Regions from separate parts of the Planifilum fulgidum genome, predicted to be linked through region 3. Evidence: riboswitches for the same ligand, from Rfam matches in the RefSeq annotation. Region 3 holds a riboswitch; each other region holds the start of a gene.
What was found. A riboswitch is a leader RNA that binds a small molecule or an ion and turns the genes downstream of it on or off. The one in region 3 is predicted to bind thiamine pyrophosphate.

Region 1: another riboswitch for thiamine pyrophosphate. It lies ahead of BM063_RS13995 (MTH1187 family thiamine-binding protein); the one in region 3 lies ahead of thiC (phosphomethylpyrimidine synthase ThiC).
Region 2: another riboswitch for thiamine pyrophosphate. It lies ahead of BM063_RS01490 (thiamine phosphate synthase); the one in region 3 lies ahead of thiC (phosphomethylpyrimidine synthase ThiC).

The regions. Positions count from the first base shown of each region.
Region 1 covers NZ_FOOK01000030.1:593-10,525, forward strand. Annotated here, with positions in the region: gene BM063_RS18040 (cupin domain-containing protein) at 458-637, shown strand; gene BM063_RS13980 (ABC transporter ATP-binding protein) at 825-1,595, opposite strand; gene BM063_RS13985 (ABC transporter substrate-binding protein) at 1,624-2,640, opposite strand; gene BM063_RS13990 (ABC transporter permease) at 2,704-3,492, opposite strand; gene BM063_RS13995 (MTH1187 family thiamine-binding protein) at 3,498-3,794, opposite strand; TPP riboswitch at 3,872-3,986, opposite strand; gene BM063_RS18045 (hypothetical protein) at 4,127-4,399, opposite strand; gene BM063_RS18050 (hypothetical protein) at 4,613-4,888, opposite strand; gene BM063_RS14010 (hypothetical protein) at 5,820-6,629, shown strand; gene BM063_RS14015 (glycosyltransferase) at 6,788-8,827, opposite strand; gene BM063_RS14020 (DUF4145 domain-containing protein) at 9,406-9,933, shown strand, end outside.
Region 2 covers NZ_FOOK01000002.1:95,800-105,732, forward strand. Annotated here, with positions in the region: gene thiO (glycine oxidase ThiO) at 1-902, opposite strand, end outside; gene BM063_RS01490 (thiamine phosphate synthase) at 947-1,615, opposite strand; TPP riboswitch at 1,611-1,717, opposite strand; gene BM063_RS01495 (DedA family protein) at 1,826-2,443, opposite strand; gene BM063_RS01500 (NADH-quinone oxidoreductase subunit D) at 2,533-3,627, opposite strand; gene BM063_RS01505 (cysteine hydrolase family protein) at 3,667-4,401, opposite strand; gene BM063_RS01510 (M42 family metallopeptidase) at 4,543-5,616, opposite strand; gene BM063_RS01515 (MTH1187 family thiamine-binding protein) at 5,802-6,104, shown strand; gene BM063_RS01520 (hypothetical protein) at 6,186-7,112, opposite strand; gene fdhD (formate dehydrogenase accessory sulfurtransferase FdhD) at 7,359-8,225, shown strand; gene BM063_RS01530 (FdhF/YdeP family oxidoreductase) at 8,269-9,933, shown strand, end outside.
Region 3 covers NZ_FOOK01000046.1:3,900-13,832, reverse strand. Annotated here, with positions in the region: gene BM063_RS16345 (FMN-binding glutamate synthase family protein) at 1-1,041, shown strand, start outside; gene BM063_RS16340 (DMT family transporter) at 1,059-1,976, opposite strand; gene BM063_RS16335 (TerC family protein) at 2,147-2,830, opposite strand; gene thiC (phosphomethylpyrimidine synthase ThiC) at 3,162-4,910, opposite strand; TPP riboswitch at 5,134-5,246, opposite strand; gene BM063_RS16325 (ATP-binding cassette domain-containing protein) at 5,483-6,313, shown strand; gene BM063_RS16320 (DeoR/GlpR family DNA-binding transcription regulator) at 6,628-7,362, shown strand; gene pfkB (1-phosphofructokinase) at 7,378-8,328, shown strand; gene BM063_RS16310 (PTS fructose transporter subunit IIC) at 8,347-9,735, shown strand; gene BM063_RS16305 (PTS sugar transporter subunit IIA) at 9,722-9,933, shown strand, end outside.

The sequences.
Region 1 (9,933 bases), on a different contig from region 3:
TCCCTCCTCCCCTTGAGGCGGAGGAGACATGGCCGATGGCCGCCGCCGGGATTTTCAGCGGGTTTTTTTGCGGGCGGAATGCCTCACCGCCGACGCCGTCCGCGACAAAAATTTTTGATCCCGGCCGCTCCGCGGTTTTTTCATATTGAGCACTTTTTCTTAGACCAGTAAGATGAATCCGTTCAAATGCCGGGAAAAAACGGATTTTCGCGAGACGTTTCATCAAGCTCCCCCGGGAGCGGAAGCGTTTGACGAAAGGCGGAACACGTCGGGGTGTGAAAAATTTCGGAAGCGAGTCCATGCGGTTTTTTCGTTTCGATGCGGAAATCCGGCACATGATTAAGCGGTTTGGAAGACGGAAGGTGGGGGGTTCGCGAATTGTTCGCTCGGAGGGGCTCTTCCAGGAGGGGTGCATGCATTTTGATCCGGCGGTGTCATCGGTTTTCATCCGGCAGGGGTGAATCAGCTGTTTCTGGTGGTGTCGGGAAGCGGTCGGGTGCGCGGCGAAGCATCCGACAGGGTTCCGATCCGCGCGGGTGAGGCGGTTTTTTGGGAGGCCGGCGAAGGACACGAATCGGGAACGGAGACGGGCATGACCGCCATCGTCATCGAAGGCTCCGTTCTGAATCCGGCCTGAAGGGCCGGTGACGGTGGATGGCTTCGGGTGCATGCCGCTTCGTTTCGCCGCATGCAGCGGCGCTCCGCGGCAAACCTCCCGCCGTCGGGTTCCGATTTCAGGCTGTTCCTAAGGAAAAGGTGCAAAAGAAAAGAGCCGGAGAGGACTCTCCGGCTTGGAAAGTGGCGTCCGATCACGCGCGGAGGCATCACCCGCTGACCGCCGCTTCCTCCTCGTGCAGCAGGCGCCACAGCCGCTCTTTGCACCGGAGGAAGGGTTCCTGGGTGACCATCCGGCGGGAGCGGGGGCGGGGGAGATCGACGGTGACGATCTCCTTCACCCGGGCGGGGCGGGGGGTGAGGACATAGATCCGGTCCGACAGGTAGATCGCCTCGTCGATGCTGTGGGTGATCAGGCCGATGGTGTGCCCCAACCGGTCCCGGATGCTCAAAAGCCAGTCCTGCATCTGTTCCCGGGTCAGGGCGTCCAGGGAGCCGAAGGGTTCATCCAAAAGCCAGAGATCCCGTCCGGTCACCGCCGTCCGCAGGAGGGCGGCCCGCTGCCGCATGCCCCCGGAGAGGCGGGAGGGGTACTCATCGGCGAAATCCGTCAGGCCGAAGACGGGCAAAAGTTCCCGGGCCTTCTCCCGGGCCTTCCGGCGGGATAGGCCCTGGACCTCGGCCCCGAGGATGGCGTTGTCCAGCACGGTCCGCCACGGAAGCAGGCAATCCTTCTGCATCATGTAGCTGACGTGGCCGGTGCGGCCGGTCACATCCCTTCCGTCCAGGGTGACGGTGCCCCGGTCCGGCACCTCCAGCCCGCTCAGAATGTTGAAGATCGTGCTTTTGCCGCAGCCGCTGGGGCCGATCAGGGAAACGAATTCCCCGGAGCGGATGTCCAGGTCGATCCCCCGGAGGACGGGGAGGTCCCCCGCGGGAATGCGGTAAGTTTTATGGATGTCGCGAAGGCGCACTTTCATCGCGTGTTCCTCCATCGTCCGTCCGCCGTCATTGGGGCAGGAATTCGTTGGTGAAAGCCTTGGCCGGGTCGATCTTTTTCTCGATCAGCTTGTGTTTCCACATCCAATTCGTGAAATCGACCCATACTTCTTCCCTTTGCACTCCCCAGGCCGGCGAATCGGCCCGATACTGTTTGCTGATCCACTGCTGGGATTTCCGGACCAATTTGGGATCCGATTCGGGAACGGCCTCGATCAGGATGTCGGCCGCTTCTTCGGGGTGGTCGATGGCAAATTCGTATCCCTTTTTCACCGCCTTCAGGAACTTTTTGATGGTATCCGGATCCTTCCGGATCATCTCTTCGTTGGTGATGATCGTCGGCGTGTAGAAATCGAGGACGGGGTCCAGATCCTTCAGGTAGATGACGTCCAGGGGAACCTTCCGAAGCTCCGCCTCAATGCCCGTCCAGCCGTAGTAGATCCAGGAAAAGTCGATATCCCGCTTGACGGCGGTGAAGAAATCGGCCTGGCCGATGTTGACGATGCGCACCTTGTCTTCCACGTTGTCTGTTTTGACGCCGTCCAGCTCAAGCACCGTCTGGATGAAGGCGTTCTCGATCGGCGTTCCCCACCCGCCGTAGGTTTTGCCGACGAAATCCTTGGGCGAGCGGATCTTTTTCCCTTTGGGGGCGGCGAATCCCGAGGTGTTATGCTGCAGGATGGCCGCGATCGACACGATGGGCACTCCCTGGGCCCGGGCCTGGGTCACATATTCCTGGGAGCTGATGCCGAAGGGGGCCTTGCCGGCACCCACCAGTTCGTTGGCCGAGGTTTTGCCCGGGGTGACAATCTCCACTTCCAGCCCCTCTTCGGCAAAATAGCCCTTGCTCTGGGCGACGTACAGGCCCGTGTGGTTGGTGTTGGGCAGCCAGTCCAGCATGATGGTGACTTTCTTTTTGCCCCCGGACGGGGAATTCTCGTCGGAAGTCCCGCCGCACGCCGACAAAACCAGCGTGAGGACCAGCATGAGAATGGATGCGGTGCGGATGCTTTTCCATCGTTTCATCGTAAGTTGCGCGCTTTTCGGCAGAAAGGCCGGGAAAGCCGCTTTTCCCTCCTTTTGCTGAAATTATTTTGCCGACTGGTCGTTTCGGCTTTGTTTCCAGGGAACCGCCAACCGTTCCAACAGGCGGATCAGGAAAAACAGGAGCCAGGTCCAGAAAGTGATGGCCAAGATGGCCACGAAGACCCGGTCCGCGGCGAAGGAATGCTGCGCCCGGACCAGGAAGACGCCCAGGCCCACATTGGCCCCCAGCCACTCGGCGATTACCGCCCCGAGGACGCTGTAGGTGGCGGCGATTTTCACCCCCGAAAAGAAGGCGGGCAGGGCGTGAGGGAAGCGGACCATGCGGAAGATCTGCCAGGAACTGGCCCCCATGGACCGAAGCAGCCGAACCATGTCCGGATCCGCCGAGCGGAGCCCGTCCGCCGTGCTGACGACCACCGGGAAAAAGGTGACCAGGGCGACGACCAGGACCTTGGGCAGCAGGTCGTACCCGAACCAGAGGATGAGCAGGGGAGCGACGGCGATGACCGGCACCGTCTGGGTGCCGACCAAGAGGGGATATAGCCCCCGCTTCAGCCAGGGAGAAAGCTCCATCACCATCGCCAGCAGCCACCCGGCGGCGATTCCCGCCGCGAAGCCGAGGGCCGCCTCCTGCAGCGTCGGTCCCGTGTGGCGGAGGAGGAGGGGCATGTCCGCCGCCAGGGTGCGCAGGATGTCGGTCGGGGCGGGAAGAAGCCATTTTTCCACGCCGGTGAGCCGGACGCCTCCCTCCCACAGGATCAGCAGGAGAAGGAGAATCGACACCGGCGGTCCGATCCTGCGAAGGTGCCTTTGCCACGGAAGGATGGGCACGCCGGTCACCCCTTCCGGTATTTGCCCACTTTTTCATCCCAGTTGAGCCCGGAGGGCTTGTAGTCGATTTTGACGATGCTGATCACCCGATCGCTTCCCGCGGCGATCACCGCCTCCTGGGCCCGCTTCACCACGTCCATCAGCTCGTCGTAGTCTCCCTCCATCGTCGTGTCCAGGGGTCCCACCTCGTAGCGGACGCCCGATTCCCGGATCACATCGATCGCCTTGTCCACCAAGGCGTAGATTTCTTCATCGGTTTTTCCCCGGGGCAATATCTGCAAGCTGACGTTGGCATTCGCCATCCGATCACCTCCCAAAACGTAAAAAAGCCGACCCGGTTTTGGATCGGCATGGCCCACGAGCACTCTCCACCCGTCAAACGGATGGAAGAGGCAAATTCCCTGCGCTGGCATTATCCAGATCAGGTTCGGCGGGTCGGTGCCGATCCGGGCACCCTCTCAGCCGGGCTTCCCCCAGCTCCCCGTTGCCTATTCAGTTTCAGCTACAACATACCACATGTCCCGCGGGTTGACAATGCGTGTGCACATGGGGATTTTTCCCGGTCTGATCAAAAAGGCCATTTTGCTCCGCCCTGCCAACCGGTGTTCCTTTTTTCGAATTGAAATGGAAACGGTCATTTGAAGTCCCGCCCCGCGGCGGGGGGATCGCCATCCGGTTTCCATGCCCGCGACACATCGACAAACCGGTCGCCTTGAAGGAGGGGAACCTCCCCGAACGCATCCATTCGGGCGCAGAAACGGACATCTTCCGCAAAGCCGCGCAAGCGGAGTTCCCTGCCGCCGGCGCAATCCCAGATCAACTCGGCAAGGGAATTCCGCACGGATCGAAAAGCTCCCATAAAGACCCGGGCTTTCGGTGAAAGGCTTCTTCTCAGCCGGGACAGGATCGCCCCGGCCCCAAATCATCCTCGATTCCCGGACGGAGGCGGTTTTCACCCTCTCGGGCATCCGCCCATTGTACACCGCACGGTACCACCGTGATGTCGGTGCCGGTTTGGGCGTGGATTCGTTCGGCTGCGTCGTCAACCGCCGAGACGTTGAGCAGGGACCGACCAACAGGGCGGACGCCTTTGCGGCGGCCGCGGAACACGCCGCTCCGTTCAGGGAAACGGGGGATAAGGAGGGGCCGCCCGGTTCGGCGGCCTCTTTTCGGTCCGCGACGAGGGCGGCTTTTCGTTTTTTCGCAAACCGTTCCGCTTGTCCGTCCCGGGCCGGCGGTGGGGAAAGATCCACGGCGTGAAGTGGAACGCCGTGACGACGGTGGAGGAAAAACTCAGGACATCGACAATGACGGTGATGTCTCCCCGTTCGGCGGCCTCCCTAGCTCCCCGCAGTCCCCATTCCACCCGGCACATATAGGGGGATTGGCTGTACACGAACCGCTACCTCCCGTCTCATAGAAATGGGGATGTTCTTCAGTCCATCCCACCGATCAAGCGGATTCGTTGTGGTCCGGGCAAGAAACCTCGGGCTGAAGCTGGTGAATCTTTCGGCGCGGTTGATTAACACGACCGTCTGGTTGAAAGCGGCCGCTTTCGCAAATCGAAAGGTCCCGCGGGCCGATTGTCCAGAGAGGGAGGGCCGAACCATGCGGACATGTTGCCACCCGGTGTTGCTCGCCTCCTTTTCATAACGATGCTGATGCTGACCGGCCGGAGTTGAGCGGGGCAGCCTGCATCCGTCCGGCGACGGATGAGAATTCGGCCGCGATCCGCGACACTTTGACGCGAGGCGGAACGCGCGGAGAGCGCTTCGCATCGGCCGGCTCTAAAGGATGCAGTGATGATCATAAGTCCAAAAATGGATTGCCCGCTTTTTATGACGGGTGGAATTGCCCATGCCATCGAAGTTCGGCGGTTCGGCCCGGATGAGTTGAGAAAAAGGCGGGATTGCAGCACGATCCCCGAAGGACGAAATCAACGGGAACGGCGCTTGCACCGGGGTTTCCTTCTCGTTTTGAAATAGCCCTTCCATGCAAAACGGATGCATACAAAAGGACAGCCGGTTACATCACTTCGGTTGCCTTCACTTTTCCGGATGCGCAGGATTCAGGCTTACGCAAGTTGCCTGATCTTTTCAGGCAAGATGGAGGCGTAGTTCCCAAATTGGATCATCTTGCGAAAATGGATGGAAACATCGCAGGTTCGGTTGTGCCCTCCCGTTTTCGCTGCGAACCGGAGACGGCGAAAAGTACGTGGCCGTACGGGATCAGCGAATTCTCGGCTGTTTATCTTGCTGGCCCGTGATATTTTTCTCCGATGGCGGAAACCATAATTAACCGGATGCGGAATAAAGGAGGGAACTTGCGTGATCCATCGAGGATTGATCGGAGCGGCAGCGATGTTGGCGGTCCTGGCGGGGGCCGTGTGGAGCGTCGAAACCTGGGCGGCAAAGGATGCGGAGGGAGCTGCCGCATATCGTGAAACCCGGCAGGTCCGGCCCCTTTCCACCCGACCTCCCTCCGGTGAGGCGAAGCGGGAGATGGAGGAGCGAATTGCGAAGTATCTGGGCATCTCCCGCGAAGAGGTGGCAGCATTGGTCGATCAAGGGGTGAAGCACTGCGACCTGTTCCCCGCCGCGGCGATCGCCAAGCTGAGCAACCGGGATCTGCGGGCGGTGCTGGAGGAGAAGACGGAGCAAAAAACGTGGCGTTCTGTGGCGGAGGATCTGGGCGTGGATGCGGAGCAATTCCGGCGCGAGGTGCATCGCATCCTTCCCGCGGCGGCGAGAAAGGGAATTTGGCTGGACCACCACCCGGAGGTGGTTTCCAAGAGCATCGCCGAATATTTGAAGATGGACGAGAAGAAACTGGAGGCGATGATCAAAAAGGAAAAAGTGCGTCCCCGGGAATGGTTGAAAGCGGCCGTACTGTCCAAAATCAGCGGCAAGCCGCTGGGAAAAGTGATGGCCATGAAGAAAAAGAGCAGCTGGTTGGAAGTGGCCACCGACTTGGGCGTGTCCCGGGAGGAAATCCGGACGGAGATGAAGCGGTTGAGGAAAATCCTGAAAAAACACGCCAACCGGTGGGATGAAGAGCACAGGGAAACAGGAAGAGAAACGGGGCAGATACCATCGCATCGGCTGAGTGAAAATTTGTTGGGTCGGGTGCCGGCATAGCGGCACCTTTTTTGTCGTCTGAATGCGCGTTTGAGGGAAGAAATCTCCCGGCGCGGCCGATCCGTTCCACAGCCCGGTTTAACCCCTTCGATGGCGAATTGCTTCAAACGGCCCCAAACAATGCACCAGGGTAATCTCTCCCCGGTGGCCGTGTTTGTTCAGTTCAGCTTCATGGACGGGATGTTCTTCAATATCCAATGTTTCCACCTTGTCAATTTCGCCCGGAAATTCGGTTTTGTCGTGCATGGCTTCGCTTCGATGCTGATATTGCCGTGGATTGTGGCATAAGGCTTCAGAAGGGCATCTGAGATTATTCTTTGCTCCGGCAGGGAAACCGTTCCCTTGGGGATTCGGATGAAATGGTGTTGGTTCCGAATGGAACAGCTCACGTACAAATCCCATGTTCCCTCCCTGGCGAAGGGACGTGTGGAGAATTCGCCCTGAAAGGAGAAGGTGTTTGCGTCTAGCCGTTCCGTTGAGAGCGGGAAGTATTCATCCATCGGCATGGACCGCTCACGAATATACAAGGACAAGGAAGGTTCATCCTGAAGATCCTGTTTAAAGGTCAGGGACCCGGCAATATGGATGTCGCTGGGGCCGTTCCATTCCATTTGGTCGACAGCGCAAATCGGTTTCTTCACCCGGACCCTTTGCTCGCTCTGCCTGAGGGCCGATTCGTAGACTTGCATCCACTGATCCACATATCGGTCTTCACTGAGGACCTCCGGGGTTTTCCTGGCCTCCTGTCCCAGGGATTCTCTCAGCCCCGGATCGGTGAACAGTTTCACCATGGCATCGGCCAGTCCGTCGATATCGCCGGGTTTCACCAGAAGCCCGTCCACTCCGTTGCGGATAATGGTCCTGGGACCGTAGTTCACGTCGTAAGCGATTACGGGGGTGCCGACCATCTTGCTCTCGATGATGGACAGCCCGAAAGCCTCCTCGGAAGAGGGCAATACGGAAAAGGCCGCCCTTGAAAACACACCGATGGCGTCTTGCGTGATGCCGCAAACTTTGACGTGCTGCTCCAGTTCCAAATTCCGGATCAGTTTTTGGTAGTCTTTTTCCTCCGGTCCGTGGCCCCAAATTTCCAATTTTGCTTGCGGAACCTTTTTCACAACCCGTTTGAAAGCCCGTATGGCGTGATCCACGTTTTTCAGCTTCACAAATCTTCCCACGTAAACGCAAGTGAAGGGCTCCCTCTCCACGTCCGGCCTCGGTTGAATCCTGGGAGCGCAGTGGGGAATGACGTGGAAGGTGGATCGAGGGCCGAATTGGCGCTCGACATCTTTTTTCTGGAGGTCGGTGGTAAAGATGACGGCATCAAACTGATCCACTTTTTCCAAAACCGTTCCGTGGACCTCTTTTAACGGCGCACCGTAGGTGTAGGGTTCTTGCAGATGAAGGGAATGAAACATCTTGATTTTGACGACATGGGGATGATTCATCTTGAGAAGGATATAATCCGTATTTTTCTTTGAGACATCCGTTTGAAAGATCGCCTTCGGATACCGGTCGGCGATTTTGTGAAGCCAATGGAGCTTCAGCGCCAGGACGTTCGGGAAGGTGTCGATGAGGGCCCCGTCCCGGTCAAACCAGTTCACCTGGATGCACTTTTTGGTTTTCGGGTTGTACCGGTACTCCAGAAAACAGCGTCCCGCCTCATCCAGGAACCGCTTTTGTCGGGGATTGGCGGTGTCCCGTTCATAATCGACGATCTGTCTGATGCGACCTTTCATGTCGAAGTGTTCACGGCGGAGAAGAACCCGGTTTTCATCGAAGTGGTCGATGAAGCTTAACCGCCCGTCGGCATCATACTCTTTATATTTGACGAGTTTGCCGTTTTGATACAGGTAATAGCCGTTTGTCTCCGGGTCGGGTTCAAGGTCGAATCCTTCTTCTTCCGCGGGATGATCGATCATAGGAGCATCGTCCGCCGCGACGGTCTGAAAATCGTCGTTTGTCTTGTGGGAGAGGTATTCAAACAGGTTGAGAACGGGGATATCGGGATGGAGGAGGTTTAAACGGATCATTTCTCTTCGAATAAAGTCATAGTTGGGATTGAAGTTGAGAGTGAGAATGGATATTTGACAATTCCTTTTTTCGCGAAGAAGCTTGGCTCTGGCGAGCACGTTGCGGGTTCCCCCGCCTCGGGTGTGGCTGATGGAGTTGAAGAGGTAGAAAATCGGCTCCCTCATGTTAGCCACCCTAACTTGCATTGTGATGCGATACGATTTTACCATATTATAGTAGGTTCATGTTAAGTCAAAAGGGCAAAGGCGGCCTTCTTGGATAAACCCGACGTTGTCAGCCGTGCCGAGTGGGGAGCGGATGAATCGCTTCGCTACAATTCAAACGGTACGGAAAAGTGGCCGCGGGAATATGATAAAGTCATCCATCTCGTCGTCCACCACACCGACACGCCTGTGAACGATCCCGATCCTGCCGCCCGTGTCCGTTCCATTTGCTATTACCACACGGTGACGCGAAAGACAGATATGCAACCATCTGAAGTAGCACCGGGACGCCGGATGAAACGGCTGAACTCCCGTGAAACGGTCTCTGTATTTCACAGAGGCCGTTTCCTTTGCCTCAGGATGGTCGCTTTCCCGGGACGAGGTTCGGGCTTTCCGGTCGGTTGTCGTGAAGAGGCGACGGGATGGGGGAGGAGATGAGCGGATGGCCGTCCGGTTGGGATTTTATTTCACAAAAAAGCAATAAGTTTTGCTTCGGTTTTTTCTCGCGCTAAACTAATAGAAAAAGGAGGTGTCTCTGGATGAACACATATTACCCGCCGGCCTTTCAATCAAAGCGGTTTCATTGCATGTACTGCCATGTGCTGGCCGAGCAGAACTGGTTCAGCATCAATGCAAAAAACCGGTTGTGGCGGTGCGTGTGCCATCATTGCAAAAACGAGTCGGTGTGGATAGAGATCAAGAAGGGTGAAGGCCGCATTTTGCATCCCGACATCCTCCAGGGCCCACCCCCCCACGATGAAATGCCGGAAGCGGTGAAGGAGTTTTATCTGGAGGCGGCGTCGATTGTATCCAAGTCTCCCCGGGGCGCTTCGGCTTTGCTTCGTCTGGCCTTGCAACGGCTGATGAAAGAGTTGGGCGAAACGGGGAAAAGCCTGGATGAGGCCGTCGCCTCCCTCGTTGAAAAGGGTTTGCCGGCGGTTGTGCAAAAGGCGTTGGAGCATTCCCGGGTGATCGGAAACGAAGCGGTCTCCCCGGGGCAATTGGATTCAAAGGATGACCAGGCGACGGCGATGCGGCTGTTTGACCTGATCAATTTCATCGTGGAA
Region 2 (9,933 bases), on a different contig from region 3:
CGGATAAACGTGCTGTCCGCCAATTCCGGGACCAGCCGGACCGCTTCCGAGGTCAGTTTCTGAATGGCGTCCATCGTCACCCATTCGGTAAAATCGCCGGCCCGCTCCGTCGCCCCCACGATCACCTTGCCGTCCGCTTTGGGGACCAGGTAGCATCCCTCCGCAAACAGCGTCCTTTCAAAGAGCGCCCTTCGGGGATATACCGCCAGGGATTCCCCCTTGACCGGAACCACCGGCAATCGCAATCCCAATTTCCCCGCCAGCGCGGCGCTCCAGGCCCCCGCCGCCAGCACCACGTGCTCCGCCTGAAACGTCCCCCGGTCCGACTCCACCCTTTCAATCCGGTCCTTTCCGGCGCGCAAGGCAGTCACTTCACACCGCTCGATCAGTTCGGCCCCGAGCAGCTCTGCCGCATAGGAAAAGGCCCGGGTCAACCGGGAAGAGGAAACATGGGAATCCCCGGGGATGTACAGCGCCCCTTCGATCCGGTCGGACACCGCCGGTTCCACGCTCCGAACCCGATCCCTGTCCCACCAGTCCGCCGTCCCGCCGCGTTCGCGCTGCCAAACCCCCCGCTTATAAAGCGCCTCGGCCTCTTCCCGGGTCCAGGCGATCCGCAACACGCCCGTCCGGATCAATTCGATGTCGATGCCGGTCAGACGATACAGCTCCGAAGCCAAATCGGGAAACATGGACCGGCTCTTCACGCACAGCTCGCTCAACGGCCCCGGTTCGGCCATCTCCACCTGGGCTCCCAATATCCCCGCGGCGGCGGACGAGGAGTGGGAGCCGATCAGATCCCGCTCCAGGACGGTGACCCGCGCTCCCCGCTTGGCCAGATAGTATGCGATGGAACAGCCGATCACACCACCTCCGATCACCACCACATCCCGCTCATGCAACCTGTAGCCCCCCTTTTTTCTCCTCTCCGGCGCACTCCGGATGGTCACGATAGGCGATCCAGCCGTGCCCTCATTCGACGGGCCGCCCCTTCGGGATTCGGACTGTCCATCAGAGCGGAAAGGACGGCCACCCCCGCACAACCCGTCTCCATCACCCGGGGAATCCGCTCCGCGTTGATCCCACCGATGGCCAGAACCGGAACCTTCACGGCCCGAACCACCCGGGAAAGCAGTTCAAGCCCCTTCGGTGGAATCCCCGGCTTGGACGGAGTGGAAAATACATGGCCGAACATCAGGTAGTCCGCCCCCAGGGCGGCCGCCTGTTCCGCGGCCCGGACCGAATGAACCGACACCCCCACCCGATGCCGGCAACCGACGATTTCCCGCACCCGATCCACCGGCAGACCCGCTTCCGGCAAATGGATGCCGCAACCAAGCGCCATGGCCACATCCAGCCGATCATGAACGACCAGCTGTCCTGAAGTCAAAAGCCCTCGCTCCAAAAGCCTGCTCCCCAAGCGATACATCTCCCGGGCGGTCCGGCTTTTCCACCGCAGGTGGACCTGGTCCACCCACGGCCGGACCTTTTCGACAACGGCCACAATGTGGTCCGGCAAGTGGCGGTCCCCGGTGACGAGATGAAGTCTGGCTCCGATTCCCGTCTCCCCCTTTCCTGCAAAAAACCGGTATCCTGGTGGATACCGGCAACGCACGCAACCGCCACATTCCTTGCGCTGGTATTACCCAGGTCAAGTTCAAAGGGTTGGGGCGCAAACCCCTCTCAGCACCGTACAGGTGCACCCCCAGTGGACTCCTTTCACGTTTTTCTATTATTCTAGCAGTCCCCCGCAAAGGGCGTCAAATCGCATCCCGCATCCGCCCTTCCGGAAGAGGGGGCGCGATTTTCCGAAAGCCTCCCTTCATCATTTGGGGCGGGAGGACCCGGCCCGGTTCTGGCTTATCGACCAGCAATACCAGGCGAGAAACCCTCCCGCCAGGATCAGGACCAACAGAAACACCGGCCCGAGACGGTTAAGGAAATGAAACACCAGTTCCCAGCTGGAACCCAGCACATACCCCAATCCGATGAAGGTGGCGCACCAGACCACCGCCCCGCAGTAGGCGTACAAACCGAACCGGGCGTAAGAAAGTCTGGATATCCCGGCCAAATAGGCGGTCAAATGACGGACTCCCGGGATGAAGTAGCCAAAAAACAATACCCAGTTGCCGTATTTCCGGAACAGAAACTGAGTGATCCGGAGCCTTCTCCGCGTGATGAAGAGTTTGCTTCCGTATCGCTTCAGGAGAGGATAGCCGAAACGCGTTCCCAGTACGTAGCTGAGGGTGATTCCGCCGACGGAGCCGGAAAGGGCGCTGATGTAAGTGAGATACAGATTCAATTTCCCCTCCGACGAAAGATACCCGATGAAGGTCATGAAGATTTCATCGGGAAGAGGAATGCCGGCGATTCCCAGGATCAGAAAGAAGACAATCCCGATATATCCGTACTGCAACAAAAACTCGGCCCATGTCTGTTCCATTCAGTTAACCCCGTTTTTGATCAAGTTCAGACCGCGCTTGTGAAAAGCGGTTCCAGCCTCATCAAGGGGACGGGAACCGCTTCCGCTTCTCAACCGTCAACGTCACCGAGCACGATATCCACCGCACCGAGGATGGCGATCAAGTTGGCGATGTTTTCCCCTTCCAACAGCTGGGGCAAAATCTGCAGATTGTGGAAGGACGGCCGGCGCCAATGGATCCGCCAGGGATTGGCTTTCCCTTTGCTGATCAGGTGAACGCCCAGCTCTCCCCGGGGGTTTTCCACCGCCGTGTACACTTCCCCTTCCGGCGGGCGGATCAACCGCGGCACTTTCGCCATGATCGGCCCTTCGGGGATCTGCTCCACCGCCTGTTCGATGATCCGCAGGGATTGACGGATTTCCTCCATCCGGACCTGGAAGCGATCGTAACAGTCCCCCTCGGTGGCAATGGGAACATCAAAATCGAACCGGTCATAGATCGAATAGGGCTGATCCTTCCTCAAATCCCGCTGAATTCCCGTGCAACGGAGGCACGGACCGGACAATCCGTACTGGACGGCGGTTTTTGCGTCGTATTTGCCGACTCCTTTGGTCCGGTTGATGAAGATTTCGTTGCCCCCCACCAGTTCGAGATATTCTTCGTGACGCTCCCGCAGGTAGGAAACCAGATTGCGCACCTTGTCCAGCCACCCTTCGGGAGCATCCCATTTGACACCTCCGACCCTCATGTAATTGTATGTGAGGCGGGCGCCGGATATCTCGTTGAACAGATCGATGATCTTCTCCCGATCCTGGAAGGCGTACAGGAAGGGACTCATCGCGCCGATGTCCAGAAGATAGGTGCCGAACCAGACCAGATGGCTGGCGATCCGGTTCAGTTCCATCACGATGACCCTCAGATATTCGGCGCGTTCGGGAATCTCCAGACCCATCAGGGTTTCCACGGCGTGGACCACGGCGTAATTGTTGATCATCGCCGACAGGTAGTCCATCCGGTCCGTGTAGGGGATGATCTGCGTATAGTTCAGGTTTTCCGCCAGCTTCTCCGTTCCCCGGTGCAGGTATCCGATCACCGGGGTGGCTTCGCGGATGATCTCCCCGTCGATCTTGAGCAAGATCCGGAACACACCGTGCGTGCTGGGGTGTTGGGGCCCCACATTGAGGAGCATCTCTTCGGTCCGCATCCAAACACCATCCTTCATCGAATTCCAAAACCACTGCCTCTACCGGTCTTCCACCGTTCGGACGACCTCGATGCCGTTCAACAGCATATGATAGGCAAACAGCTGGTCCATCACATCTCCGTCGTGGGCGGGCGCTCCCGTCTTCTCGGAAACCTCCACCGGCACGTCGTAGGTTCGGACGTGCTCCAGGGGAACGATCACCCGGACGCGGGCGTTGTGCTCGTTGGCCAGAAGGCGGATGCCCATGGCGTTCTGGTAAATGCACAGGTCCGTACAATCCCCCACGACGACAAAGGTGACCGGCCCTTCCGCAAAGCGCTTCTCCAGATATTCGAAGAAGCGCTCCCCTCCTTCGTCCCTGCCGAACAGGCCGCTGGTCGCGTTTTTGCGGAACACCCGGACACCGTCCCGCCCGAGGAGCGGCTTGAGTTCATCCACCACCTCCGCTTCGTCCGTGCCCCGGACGCAATGCGGGGGAAAGGCGGAAAATTCCACGGCATCCTCGGGATGGGCGTCATTGAGAAAAACCAGGTTTTCGCCGGGCACTCCCCTTTTCAACAGGGCCTCCGCCAAAGCCTTGACCGGCTTCACCATCCCGGCAACCCGTTCGCTGGCCAAAGGCCCCTTCTCGCAAAAGCCCTTCAAGATATCCACAAACACCAAAACAACCCGCCCCGGACCGCCAGCCTGATCGATCAGCGATGAAACCGTTTCCGGCGGCAAGGCGGACAGTTGCTTTGCCACATGATTGAAAAACCGATCCCTGGGCTCCACGCTCGCTCCCCCTCCTGAAAACCCGGCATCCTCGAAAACCGGCCGAAACCTTCGTTGCTATTATAATATGTCCTGAAAGAAAAAGAAAGGAGCCCTCCGGCCCCTTTCCGGAACACCGTCCGCGTTTCGTCCCGGCATGCGCTACGCCTCCTCGACAAACCGGACCATGTTCTTCACCGACGCACGGTCCATTCGCCGAATCACTTCCACCAAAAGCCGCACCGCCTGCTGGACGTCGCTTCTGGAAACCATGGAGACGTGGCTGTGGATGTATCGGGCGGCCACCCCCACCACCAGGGACGGAACCCCCCTTCGGAACAGGTGAATCTTCCCCGCATCGGTCCCTCCCCCGCTCATCGTTTCCACCTGGACCGGAATGTTCAATTCTTCCGCGATCTCCATCACCCGATCGCGGAGGCGCAGATGGGGGATCATCGTGGCATCGAGAAAGGTGATGAGCGGCCCCCCTCCGAGGCGCGGTTTGCTGCCTTTTTCGCTGCCGGGGCCGTCTTCGGCGACCCCCACGTCGAGCACAAAGGCGATGTCCGGCTCCACCGCATGGGGAGACGTGACCGCCCCCCGCAGCCCCACCTCCTCCTGGACCGTCGCCCCCGCGATCACCGTGTTGGGATGATCCGCTTTCGCAAGTTCCTTCAGGACTTGAATCGCCATGTAGCAACCGACCCGGTTGTCCAGGGCCTTCGCCAGAATCGTGTCCCTGTCCGGAAGGATTTCAAAGGGACAGACCGGCACGATCGGATCGCCGACACGAATGCCCCACTCCTTGACCTGTTCATCGCTTTTCGCTCCGATGTCCACGTACATCTCCCGGATGGGGTACACTTTTTTCCGCTCCTCCGGCGTCAAGATATGGGGCGGTTTGGAGCCGATCACCCCGGTGAAGGTCCGCTTTTCCGTCACGACGGACACCCGCTGGGACAGAAGCACCTGATCCCACCAGCCGCCCAGCGTGGCAAACCGCAGGTATCCCTCCTTCGTGATTTCCTTCACCATAAACCCGACCTCGTCCATATGGCCCGCCAACAGGATGCGGGGAGAGGGGGAGGTTCCCTCCTTTTCCCCGAAGACGCTGCCGATGTGATCCGTCACTATCTTGGCGGAGATCCGCTTCAGTTCCCGCAGCATGATGTGGCGCACTTCCCCTTCGTAACCGGAAACCCCCCGGGCGAGGGTCAGCTCCTTCAACAATTCCATATCGGACATCCTCTCACCCACCTGTCAAAAACTCAGCCCTTAAATCCTAGTATGGGTGAGTCCCGGCGACTTCATGAGGAAAACCCCCGCCGCAAAAAATCGACCCGGCAAGCGCCAGGGCCGATTCGCCGTCCCTACATATTCCCTGTCAACGCAATTCAAACTACGGTTAAGGAGGGATGTCGATGCCTTTGATGGAAATCAGCATTGTGCCCGTGGGAACGGAATCATCCAGCTTCAGCAGCGTGATCCGGGAAGTGTGCCGCGTCATCGATCAGCACGGGCTCCCCTACCAGGTGACGCCGACGGCCACGGTGATCGAAGGAAATATCGATCAATTGATGAACGTGGCCGTCGAAATCCACCGGACGCCGCTTAATCACGGAGCGGACCGGGTGGTCACCCAGATCACCATCGATGACCGGCTGGATCAGCCGATGGATCTCCATTCGCAGGTGGCCAAAGTTCAACCTTCCCCTATCCGGTAAATCCCATTGCCGAGCCACCGCCTGAAGGCCGCGGAGCGAAAAACATCCGCGGCCGCTTTCACCTCTCAAGATGCCCCCCCTTCACCTCCCGCTCCAAATCGCCTGCTGAGGCGGAAGAGATTCTTCCCCCTTCCTGGCGGGGAACAACTCCTCCCTCATCTTCACATAAGCCAGGATCAGGGTTCCCATGTAGAGCGTGACGGGAAAGGCGTGAAAGGTAAAGAGCATCAGCAGGCCGAAAAAGCTCCCCACCATCGCCGCGATGGTCCCATTCGGAAAAAACTGCAGAATCAGCCACGGGAAGGCGGAGACAAACCCGAGCAACGCGACTCCCGCACCCGCGGACAGCCAGGCGCCCAGCAGGATGAAAACCGCCCTTGCGGGCCGCTTCCCAAGGAGGCGGAACACGCTGCCCAGGGTGCGGACCACCCCCGTCCGTTCCACCAACATCACCGTCTGCGCGAAGGAAAAACAGGCGAGCAAATAAAGGCCGACCACGCCCCCCATCCCCCAAATCGCAATCCAATAGGCGATTTGGGAGTCCACCAGGGAATTAAGCCGAAAAAACAGCCAACCGAGACCCATCAGCATTCCCGCCAGGATCAGGACCAATGCGGACATCCGGAAGAAATAACGAAAACCAAAGGAGAAAAAGTCGGCAAAGGAGAGGCGACCTTCCACAGCCGCCTGCCGGATCAGCCCCAACATCCCCGTGACCGAAAAGAGAATGGAAGCCGCCAAAAAAAGGGCCATCGTCGCGGGCAGCGCCATCGTCTTCGGCGAAGCTCCCAGGATTTTCTCCGGGATCCGGTCAAAGAGTTCTTCGGGATGGTCCGGGAAATAGACGGCGGCCAACACCTTATGTACCAGCTCCGGCGAAGGATCCGCCATCAGCCAGACGGCGGCGAGACCCGCCGCCCACACCGCCAACAGAATTCCTTCTCCCAATGTGGTAAACAACCAAATCGCCCCACCGTGCCGATTGATCAAGCGCAAGGCATCCAGCAACGGAATTCCCCCCCTTCATCTACAAAAAACGGCGTTTTTCCTGAAATCGGTTCTCCGTCGCCCAAAAGGATCTTTCGATGGTCAATCTTCGCCGTTTTGCCGTATCCTTTCCGCTTCCATCCGTTTCTCCCTCTTTGGACAAGATTCCTGATCGGGATCCGTGTTGAACCTTTTTTTCGCTTTGTATATTGTTAATTGTGAGAATGGTGTTTTTTATCCCATTTTTCCTCCCCGGAGGCGATCGCCGTGGACGGATTGCGGTCGAAGGCATCCCGGCTGCGCGTGCAAGCGGTGAAGGGAGACAGCTTCCGCTACCGGCAGGATGCGCTGGTGGTGGAGGAGCCGATGGAGATTCGGCTGGTCTTTCCCCAGGCGAAAGAACCGATTCCCATCTCGGTCACCATGCGCACCCCCGGCAACGATTTCGAACTGGCGGCCGGCTTTCTCTTCACCGAAGGGATTGTGAAGACGCCGGAGGCGATACACAGGATCACCTACTGCACCGATCCCGATGCGGACGGCGAGCAGCGCTACAACATCGTCAACGTGTACCTTCGCCCGGAAACCCCCTTTGACCTCTCGCAGCTCAGGCGGCACTTTTACACCTCCTCCAGCTGCGGTATCTGCGGCAAGGCTTCCCTGGAGGCGATCCGCGTCCGAAATGTTCCCAAAATCCGCGCCGAGTGGTCGGTTCCCGCCTCCGTCATCCACGGGATGGGAGAACGCCTTCGGGCGGAACAGGATGTGTTTGAGAAGACGGGTGGACTCCACGCCGCGGGGTGGTTTTCTCCCGAGGGGGAGCTGTTGGCGGTCCGGGAGGACGTGGGCAGGCACAACGCCGTGGACAAACTGCTGGGATACGCGTTCCTGGAGCGGAAATGCCCGCTTTCCGACGGGATCCTCATGGTGAGCGGCCGGGCCAGTTTCGAAATCATGCAGAAGGCGGCGGTGGCCGGCGTACCCATGGTGGTCGCCGTTTCCGCCCCCTCCAGCTTGGCCAGGGAAGTCGCCCGGGAATTCGGGATCACCCTGATCGGCTTCGCCCGCGACAACCGCTTCAACATCTACGCGGGCACGGAGCGGATCCGCATCCCTTCGTCTCCGGCCGGATGAGCGACGCCCACGGCAAAAGGGCTGAACGGAGGTGCAACACGGAATGGCCAAACGGTTTTCCCGAAAGTGGAATCCGAAAAGTTGGGTCAATCTCGTCCCCACCGGACTGGGCCAGGTGAAACCGCACCATTTCCGGGAAATGTTGCGGGCTGCCTGGGAAAACCGGGATCAGCCGGGATACGCCTGGCGGATCCTACGGGACGGATGTTGCGACGGTTGCGCTCTCGGCACCATGGGAATGAGGGACTGGACCCTTCCCGGCACCCACCTCTGCATGGTTCGCCTCAACCTTTTGCGGCTGAACACCATGCCGGCGATGGACCCCGCCCTGCTCGAGGACGTCTCCCGCCTCGGGGGAAAATCGGGACGGGAACTTAGAAGCCTGGGACGCCTTGCCTATCCGATGGTCCGCCGCAGGGGGGAAAAGGGGTTCCGCCGCATCACCTGGGATGAGGCGCTGGATCTGGCGGCGGAGCGAATCCGCCGGACCAAGCCGGAACGGATCGCCTTTTACCTCACCTCCCGGGGCCTGACCAACGAGGTTTATTTCGCCGCCAACAAAGTGGCCCGTTTTCTGGGGACCAATCACATCGACAACGCCGCACGACTGTGTCACGCCCCCAGCACCGTCGCCCTGAAAAAGGCGATCGGCTACGGAGCGACGACCATTTCCTACTCCGACTGGATCGGAACCGATCTATTGATCCTCGTCGGCACCAATCTGGCCAACAATCAGCCCGTGGCCACCAAGTACATTTATTACGCGAAAAAGGCTGGCACCCGGGTGATCGTGGTCAACCCCTACAAGGAGGAAGGACTGGAACGTTACTGGATTCCCTCGGTCACCGAAAGCGCCCTGTTCGGCACCCGGATCATGGATGAATTTTTCCAAATCGGCACCGGCGGAGACGCCGCCTTTTTCAACGGCGCGCTGAAACATCTCGTGGAAACGGGAAAAGTGAACGAGGAATTCATCCGCAACCATACCGCCGGCTTTGAAGAGGTGCGCCGCTTCGTGTCGGAGATCGGCTGGAAGGAGCTGGAGAAATCGGCGGGAACCTCCCGGGAAGAAATGCGCCGCTTCGCCGAAATCTACGCCCGGGCGAACAGCTCCGTCATCGTCTGGAGCATGGGCGTCACCCAGCATCGAAACGGGACCAACAACGTGCTGTCCATCGTCAATCTCGCCCTGGCCCTCGGGCGGATCGGCAAGCCCCATTCCGGCCTTTGCCCCATCCGCGGCCACTCCGGGGTGCAGGGAGGGGCCGAAATGGGAGCGGTCCCCGACAGTTACGGCATGGACCGTCCGGTGGATGAGGAGACGGCAAAGGCGATCGGGGAGCTGTGGGGTTTTCCCGTTCCCGACCGGCCGGGAATGAAAGCGTCCAGTATGATCCAGGCGGCCCATGACGGAAAGTTGGACGTCCTCTACTCCATCGGCGGCAACTTTCTGGAGACCCTTCCCGATCCGGACTTCGTTCGCGAAGCGATCGCCCGCGTGCCCCTCCGCATCCACCAGGACATCGTCTTAAATCCGCAGATGCTGGTGGAACCCCGGGATCCGCAAGGGACGGTCCTCCTGCTTCCCGGGAGAACCCGATACGAAACGCCGGGAGGCGTCACGGAGACCACCACCGAACGGCGGGTGATCTTCAGCCCGGAAATCCCCGGTCCCCGCATCGGCGAAACCCGGCCGGAATGGGAAATT
Region 3 (9,933 bases):
GATACCCGGACGGTGATCGGTCCGAGGGCCAGGCGACCGCTGGAGCTTAAGATCCCGCTCATCATAAGCGGGATGGCGTACGGTTTGGCCTTGTCCGAAAAGGTGAAGTTGGCCTTGGTCAAGGCGGCCAACATGGCAGGGACGGCCGCCAACTCCGGCGAAGGTCCCGTTCTCCCCGAGGAGCTCCGGGAGGCGAACAAGTACATCATCCAGTACAGCCGGGCCGAATGGGCCAAAGATCCCGAGATTCTGAAACAAGCGGACATGATCGAGATCCACATCGGGCAGGGCTCATCGGCGGGGGCGCCCAGTCAGGTTCCCGCCAAGCACCTGCGGGGAAAGGCGGCCCGGCTGATGGGGGTGGCGCCCGACGGGGAAGCGGAGATCCGCTCCCGGTTTCCGGGGGTGTCCCGGAAGGGCGATTGGCGCCGGTTGGTCCAGGAGCTGCGCTCCCTCACCAAGGGGGTTCCCATCGGGATGAAACTGGCCATCGGCCGTGTGGAGGAGGATCTGGAAATCGCCCTGTACGCGGGGGTGGATTTCGTCACGCTGGACGGCGCCCAAGCGGCCACCAAGGGGACACCTCCCATTCTCCAGGATGATGTGGGGCTGCCGACGGTGATCGGTTTGTGCCGTGCGGTGGAATATCTGGAGAAACGGAAGAAGCGGGGCCGGGTGAGCCTGATCGTCTCCGGGGGGATCCACACGCCCGGGGAGTGCCTCAAGGCCTTGGCCCTGGGGGCGGATGCGGTCGCCCTCGGTTCTCCTCTCCTGTTTGCCTCCAGCCACACCCAGGGTTCCCAGAAGGTTTTGCCCTGGGAACCGCCCACCGAATTGGCCTTTTACACGGGGGAAAAGAGGGAGTTGTACGATGTGGATGAGGGGGCCGTCTTCGCCGCCCGTTTCTTGCAGTCGTTGGTGAAGGAGATGAAACTGGCCGCCGCCGCCCTGGGAAAGGCTTCGCTCAAGGAGGTGGGAAGGGAGGATCTGGTCGCCCTCGATCCCGTCTCGGCGCAAATAACGGGATTGCCGCTCATCTGAAAGGTGGCGCATCCCGCTCATTCCCGAGCCGTTTTTTCCGCGTTTCGGGGAGGGGCTTTTTTTGCCTCCTCCGAACGCTGAACCAGGGCGATTCCGGTCAACACGAGGATGCATCCGGCGGCCGTCTCCCAGGTGACCGGTTCGTCCATCTGAAGCCAGTCGAACAGCAGGGCGAAGACGGGGACGAGCAGCACCGAGAAGGCGGTCTTTCCGGCCGGAAGGCGGGAGAGGGCGTAAAACCACGCGAAGAAGCTGAAGGCGGAGGCCAGAATGCCGGTGAAGAGGATGAGGGCGATCAGCTCCGTTGTCCACCGCTTTGGAAGCGGGGACGGTTCGAAGAACAGGGTGAGGAGGAACAGCCCGGCGGCCCCGAAAAACATCTGGATGCCCGTGACCGCCAGCATGTCGCGGTTGGAAAAGCGCGCCTTGGTCAGCACGTTGCTGGCGGCCCAGGAGATGGAGCCCAAGAGAACGAGGAAGGCGCCGAGCAGATCCTGTCCCGAGGCCGCCGAAGGGCCGGCGATCAGGGCGAGTCCCCCCAGACCGGCCACAAGTCCCGCTCCTTTTTGGACGGTCAGGGGTTCATCCAGGAACCGGTGGGCGAGAAGCATCGTCCACATGGGCATCGTGTAGGCGATCAGCGCCGCGGTTCCCGCGGACACGTGACGCATGCCGACCATCCAAAAGGAAAAAGTGGCGGTGGTCATCATAAGACCCAGCAGAAGCAGGGCGGGAAGATCCCTGGCGGTGACGGAAGGGTTTCTTTTCAGCAAGATGAGTCCGATGAGGATGAGGGAGCCGAGGCCGAAACGAAATACGGAAAAGGAAAAGGGGCCCATGTAGTGGAGGCCGAGCTTCTGGGCCACCCACGTATAGCCCCAGATCACGGTCACCGCCAGCAGCAACAGATACGCTGCCCGGTTATTCGCGCTCATGGACGGACATCCTTTCCGGCAATTTTTAAAAAATGCAGAAAGGAGCGGAGAGGGGTGTTCCACTGTCCGCCGCTTTCCCGGCGCAAACAGGGGCACACCCCTCCGTCGCTCCATATCATATGATGAACATGGGGGTCCGAGTGGGCTTGTACGAGACGGAAATCTATGCATCAAGCCGCGTCTTCGGTGGCGGCCGCCTTCCGGTTTTTCATGGTTCCCGCAGCCAGGACGCCGGCGACGATCAGGATGATGATTCCCCATTTCAACAGGGGCTCATCCATCCATTGCTGAAGCAGTTTTTCGTCGGTGATCATCTTGGCGGAGGTCCAAGCGAGCACTCCCCCGCCGAGGTAAATGATGATCGGGAAACGGTCCGCCAATTTGATGAACAGACTGCTTCCCCAGATGATGATCGGCACGCTGATCAAAAGCCCGAGGACGACCAGGATGAAGCTTCCGTGAGCCGCGCCGGCCACCGCCAGCACGTTGTCGAGGCTCATCACGGTGTCGGCGATGATGATGGTGCGGATGGCGGCCCCGAGGGTGGTGCCGGCCTGAACCGAGTCATGATCTCCCTTTTTCTCCACGAGCAATCTGTAGGCGATCCAGATGAGGAGTATGCCGCCGATCAGCAGAAGGCCGGGAATTTTCAGGATCCAGACGACGAAGATCGTCGCAAGGGAACGGACGGCGATGGCCCCTGCGGTTCCCCAGAGGATGGCTTGTTTCTGTTGTTTCTTCGGCAAGTTTCGGGCGGCCATTCCGATGACGATGGCATTGTCACCTGCCAGAACCAGATCGATAATGACGATGGAGAAAAGTGCGATGAAAAAATCCAGCGAAAGCCATTCCATTGGAAAGTACCACTCCTTTTGATTCGGGAAATTGACCCGGGCTTAAAAATAAATAAAAGACCTTCACTGCCACGAGTAAAGGTCTTGCCAACAACGGGTTCCCGTTGCCAACAAAGCCGGGGACAGGAGTCCCGAACTGACGACTTTGTTGTGTACGGCTACTCCCCTTGGAAGATATGATGTTGTCATTCCTCATTAACATATTATGAAAAGGAAGACCGATATGTCAAGACATTTTTTTGGTTTTCCGCGGAAGAGCGTGAAACTTCCGCAGACAATCGCAAATTGAAGGGACGGGGGACTGCCCCCGTCCCGGAGAGATTCCCGTTTGTCACCGGTAGAGGCGAGAGCCCGTCTCGCGGAACTCTTTGGCCTTTTCCTTCAAGCCGGTTTCCACGGCTTCTTCGAGGGTGAGCCCCTTTTTCGCGGCGTATTCCCGGAGGTCCTGCGAGATGCGCATGCTGCAGAACTTGGGGCCGCACATGGAGCAGAAGTGGGCGGTTTTCGCCGGTTCCGCCGGCAGGGTTTCATCGTGATAGGCCCTGGCTCTTTCCGGATCGAGGGACAGATTGAATTGGTCCGTCCAGCGGAATTCAAAACGGGCTTTGGACAAGGCGTCGTCGCGAAGCTGGGCGCCGGGATGCCCCTTGGCCAGATCCGCGGCATGAGCGGCGATTTTGTAGGCGATGACCCCTTCCTTCACATCTTCCTTGTTGGGCAGCCCGAGGTGTTCCTTCGGCGTGACGTAACAGAGCATGGCGGTGCCGTACCAGCCGATCATCGCCGCGCCGATGGCGGAGGTGATGTGGTCGTAACCCGGGGCGATGTCCGTGGTGAGGGGGCCGAGGGTGTAGAAGGGCGCTTCGTGGCAGATTTTTTGCTGAATCTCCACATTTTCCCGGATTTTGTGCATCGGAATGTGGCCGGGTCCCTCGACCATCACCTGCACATCGTATTCCCAGGCGATTTTCGTCAGTTCCCCGAGGGTTTTCAATTCGGCGAACTGCGCCTCGTCATTGGCGTCGGCGATGGAACCGGGCCGCAGGCCGTCCCCCAGGGAGATGGCGATGTCGTATGTCCGCAGGATTTCGCAGATCTCCCGGAAATGGGTGTAGAGGAAATTCTCCTGGTGGTGGGCCAGACACCAGGCGGCCATGATGGAACCGCCCCGGGAGACGATGCCGGTCACCCGGTTGGCGGTCAGCGGGATGTACCGGAGCAGGACGCCGGCGTGGATGGTGAAGTAATCCACGCCCTGTTCCGCCTGTTCGATCAGGGTGTCCCGGTAAATTTCCCAGGTCAACTCCTCCGGTTTGCCCCCCACCTTTTCCAGGGCCTGATAAATGGGGACGGTGCCCACGGGGACCGGCGAGTTGCGGATGATCCATTCGCGGGTGGTGTGGATGTTTTTTCCCGTCGACAGGTCCATGACCGTGTCGGCACCCCAGAAGGTGGCCCACCGCATTTTTTCCACTTCTTCCTCGATGGAGGAGGAGACGGCGGAGTTTCCGATGTTGGCGTTGATCTTGACGAGAAAATTTTTCCCGATGATCATCGGCTCGCTTTCGGGATGGTTGATGTTGGCCGGAATGATCGCCCGCCCCCGGGCCACCTCTTCCCGAACGAATTCGGGGCTGACGTTTTCCCGGATGGCCACGAATTCCATCTCCGGAGTGATGATCCCCCGGCGGGCGTAATGCATCTGTGTCACGGCGCGCCCCGGTTTGGCCCGGAGCGGTCGGCGCTTGAGTCCGGGGTACGGTTGAGAGGGACTTTCGGACTTCGAAGAATACCCGTCGTCAATCGGTTGCGGTTGCCTTCCCTCGTATTCCTCCACATCTCCGCGCCTTTCGATCCACCGGCGCCGGAGCGGGGGCAGTCCCTTCCTGACGTCGGTCTCCACATCCGGATCGGTCCAGGGGCCGCTGGTGTCGTAGACACGGACCGGAGGGTTTTCCCTTTCCCCGAACCGGCCGGTGGTCGGTGAAAGCCGGATTTCGCGCATGGGCACGCGGATGTCCGGCCGGGATCCCTGGATGTACACCTTTTTGCTCGCCGGAAAGCGGAAGTCGTTGGACATTCCTTCTCCTCCTCCTTCTTTTGAACGGTTTGGCGCACACCAACGGAAGGGGCTTGAGAAGGGAGAAGGGGTCCGTCGGATTCGGTTCGGAGAGATGATGCACCGTTTCTTCATCTTCTGGATTGAACGGAAATGCCGTCGGATTTAAAAACCATTCCAAGAAAAAACCGCATGCCCGCAGGCATGCGGCGAACGGAACCCGCACCGCCCCGAAAAGGGCGCCGGGCCCCCTTGTCTCCATCCCTGCGCTGGCATTACCCAGATCAGGTTCAACGGTCGGCGGCAGATCCCCCGCCCTCTCAGCCTGGCTTTCCCCAAGCTCCCGTTGGATATGCGGTTGTCGCTTCGAAAGTATCACATCCCCCGCAACGGGTCAATCAGCCGAAACGACCGCTGCGGCCCTTTAAAATTATTGAACACGGTTAAAAGAGATTTAACCGTCCGAATCTTAGCCAAATGCGGGGGGAGGCGGATTTATCCGATGGATCAAGAGATTGGAAAAGACCCTTCTTTCTGCCCGGGTTTTCGGGTATCCTTAATGATAGGTGCATCGGATGAAAGGATGAAAGTCCTTGCGGATTGAGTGGTCTCATCTCAACAAGGTTTATGCTTCCAAAAACCATCCGCGGTCACGCCGAATCGGCCTTCTCGATTTTACCGCCGCCGCGAGGAAAGGCATCACTGCGATTCTCGGTCCCGAAGGCTCCGGAAAAAGCACGCTGTTGCAGCTTACCGCCGCCCTGCAGGTCCCTGACGACGGGCGAATCACCTACCAGTTGGAGGACGGCGAAACGGTGATCTGGTCCCGGGGACGCGCGGCCGCCGCGGGCACCTCCGCCCTGGGAAATTTGAAATCCCGCATGATATACATTCCGCCCATGCGCCGGATGAACCATTCCATCTCTCTCGAAAAATATCTCTTATACCGCGCCCAGCTCAGCCAATTGCCCTATCCCAGGAGGCGCGTCGCCGAGCTGATCGCCGAATGGGGATTGGCCGCCGTCCGGCGCGCCTCCCTTTCCGCCATCCCGGGGGAAATGGTGAAGCGGGTGTTGCTGGTTGAGATGTTGCTCCGGGATCCGTTGATCGCGCTGCTGGACGAGCCCACGGCGGGGCTGGACCACTGGGGAAAACGGCTTTTGTGGCGGGAATTGCGCCGCCTCGCGCCTCACCGGATCATTTTGGTCGCCACCCGGGATCTCCGCTGGGCGGAATGTGCGGATGACCTGCTGCTGATGGAGTCGGGCACTTGTCGCCGGATGGGACCCAAAAAACTGTTGACGGCCAACGTGCCGGAAGGGACGGTGGCCGCTTGGTATGAAATGATGCAGACTTTTGCCAATCATCGTTCCCGTTCCCGCAGGGCAGGCTTGATCGCCGAGCGGCGGGAAAAGGGGTACTGACCCGGCCCGCCGCGTCTTGTCGGAGCCTGAAGGGTGGCGCGGCCTTCCGCCGCCCGGATCGCCTCGGCGTAAAGGGCGGATTCGGTGGTTCTCCGGGCGCCTTCGGCGGGCGCGGAACATTTCCGACTTCCCGGATCAGGGGGTGAAACCGGCCGGCACGGGATGTGCCGGTTTTTCTTTTGGCAAAATAAAAGCAACCAAGCACGGATTCAAACAAATTTCATTTGAAACGATCATAATCAATCAAATATAATCAAAGTAGATCAACCGGAGAGGGGGGAGGAGAGATTTTCGCCGAGGAACGACAGAGGCGCATGATGGAGTACATTTACGAGCGCAAACGAGCCACCGTGGCGGAATTGAGCGAGGTCTTCCGGGTGTCCGAGGCGACGGTGCGCCGGGACCTGAAGGAATTGGAGGAAGCCCATCGGATTCAGCGCACCCACGGGGGAGCCATTCCCCGGGAGCGGGTGGGGTTTGAACCCAGCGTCCAGGAGAAAAAGGATCAATTCGCCCAGGAGAAACAGCGCATAGCGGAAAAGGCCGCCGATCTGATCCGGGACGGGGAAACGATCCTGTTGGATTCGGGAACCACCACCTATCAACTGGCCCGGTTGCTCGGCCGGTTTTCCCGCCTCACCGTGGTGACCAATTCCAATCACATCCTTCAGGAATTGCAGGGGATGGAGCATCTGGAGCTGATCAGCACCGGCGGCATGTTGCGGCGGGGCATCGAGTCGATGGTGGGGCCGATCGCGGAACATACCCTGAGGATGATCAAGGTGGACAAAACCTTTTTGGGAACCAACGCCCTGGATCCGGAAGAGGGAATCAGCACGCCCCACCTGCTGGAAGCCCAGGTGAAGAAAGCGATGATTCGCGCGGCGAAGGAAGTGATACTGCTCTGCGACCGCAGCAAGATCAGTCGGGTTTCCTTCGCCAAGGTGGCTCCGCTGTCCTCGGTGGATATCCTGATTACGGACCAGAAGGCGCCCGCTGAGATTCTTCAGCGGATCAAGGAACAAGGCGTTCAAGTCATTCGCGCGTGAAAAGGAGTCGGCAGCATGGGCAAAATTGTAACCGTTACCCTCAATCCCGCCGTGGACAAGACGATCCACCTTCCCAGGCTCAGGCCGGGGGATCTGAACCGGGCGGGGCGGGTTCGCCGGGATCCCGGCGGAAAAGGGATCAACGTGGCCCGCGCCCTGAAGCTGTGGGGGGAAACTCCCCTGGCCATCGGGTGGGTCGGAGGATACCACGGCCGGTGGATCCTGAGGCGGCTGGAGGAATGGGGGATTGAACACCGTTTCGTCGAACTGGATGCGGAAACCCGAACCAATCTGAAAATCGTCGAGGAAGCGGACGACCGGGTGACGGACATCAACGAGCCGGGAGATCCGGTCGACGAGGAGGCGATCGCCCGCTTTCTGGACGTGTACGATGCCGCGATCGAACGGGCGGAGATCGCGGTGCTGTCGGGAAGTCTTCCTCCGGGAGCGCCGGAGGACTTTTACGGAATCTTGATCGACCGGGCCAAACGCCGTTCCGTGAAAGTGTATCTGGATGCGGACGGGGAGGCCCTGAGGGAAGGTGTCCGGCGCGGTCCCTATGCCGTCAAGCCCAATCTGGCGGAGCTGGAGAGACTGGTCGGCCGCTCCCTGACTGATGAGGAGGACCGGTTTGCGGCGGCAAAAGGGCTGTTGGACCGGGGGATACGGCTGGTCGCCCTGTCGATGGGGGCCGAGGGAGCGTGGTTTTTCGCCGAAGGAAAGGCCATCCGGGCCCGGGCCCCGCGGGTGTCGGTCTCCAGCACGGTGGGAGCGGGGGATGCGATGGTGGCGGCGCTGGTGTTGGGAGAGCGGCGGAAGTGGCCCCTGGACGAGGCGCTCCGCTTTGTCGTGGCCGCCGCCTCCGCCACGGCCTCCAAAGAGGGAACCCAGTTCGCCGCCCTGGAGGAAGCGCATTTGCTGTTGGATCAGGTAGAGTTGTCTTGTCGGTCGATGATCTCCTGCTAAAGGAAAGGGGGCAGTAAAATGAAAAAATTGGTGGCTGTCACCGGATGCCCGACCGGAATCGCCCACACCTACATGGCGGCGGAGTCCCTTTCAAAGGCGGCGGAAAAGTTGGGAGTCAGCATCAAGGTGGAAACCCGGGGAGCGTCCGGTGTGGAAAACCGGTTGACCGAAGAGGAGATTCGCGAAGCCCACGCCGTGATCCTTTCGTCGGACGTCGACGCGGAGGAAGACCGCTTTCAGGGAAAAACCGTGATCCGCTCCTCCCTGGGGGATGCGATCAAGAACGCGGAACGCCTGATCGAAGAGGCCTTGTCCAAACCGGCCGCATCCTACGAAGACCGGGTGAAGGCCGTGAAAAAGGAACGGGAGCAGAAACGGAGCGGTCCCTACAAACATTTGATGAACGGGGTTTCCTTCATGATTCCCCTGGTGGTGGCAGGCGGGCTGATCATTGCGCTGTCCTTCACCTTCGGCATCCACGCGGCGGAGGAGGAAGGGTCCCTTGCCGCCAATCTGATGAAGATCGGCGGAGAGAGCGCCTTCGCCCTGATGGTTCCGGTCCTCGCGGGATACATCGCCTATTCCATCGCGGACAAGGCGGGACTGGCGCCCGGGATGGTCGGAGGGATGTTGGCCTCCAGCACCGGTTCCGGTTTTCTGGGAGGAATTGTCGCCGGATTTTTGGCGGGATATGTGGCAAAGTGGATGAAGGAGAAGATTCGCCTTCCCAAATCCCTGGAAGGATTGAAACCGATCCTTCTGATTCCCTTCCTCGCCACCCTCGTCGTGGGCCTGTTGATGATTTACGTCATTGGCACGCCGGTAAAGGGCGTGATGGATTCCCTGACGGCGTGGCTAAAGTCCCTGGGAACGGCCAACGCGGTCCTGATGGGTCTTTTGCTCGGGGCGATGATGGCCTTTGACATGGGGGGACCGGTGAACAAGGCGGCATACACCTTCGGCGTCGGCCTTTTGGGGAATGAGATTTACGGGCCGATGGCCGCGGTGATGGCCGCCGGGATGACCCCTCCCCTGGGCTTGTGGCTGGCCACCCGGATTGCCCGCCGGAAGTTCACCTGGGAAGAGCGGGAAGCCGGAAAGGCGGCGGGAATTCTCGGGCTGTCCTTCATCACGGAGGGAGCGATTCCCTTTGCGGCGGCGGATCCTTTCCGCGTCATCCCCTCCATCGTCGTCGGTTCCGCCGTCACCGGGGCGCTGGCGATGGGGCTCGGCTGCACCCTGCGCGCTCCGCACGGCGGGGTCTTCGTGCTGCCGATCCCGCACGCGGTGGGAAATCTCGCGGGCTTCCTCCTGGCCATCGCGGCGGGCACGGTGGTGACGGCCCTTCTCGTCTCCCTGCTGAAGAAAAATGTTGTGGCACAGGAGGTTGGCGATGGAAATCAATGACCTGATTCGTCCGGAATGGATCCGGCTGGACATGGAAGGTGAATCGAGGGAGGAAGTGATTCGCGCCTTGGCCGGGATCCTGGACAGAAGCGGGATTCTGAGCGACAAGGAGCAGTATCTGGCGGACGTTTTCGAGAGGGAAAAGATGGGGTCGACCGCGATCGGTTTCGATGTGGCCATTCCCCACGGCAAGTCTCG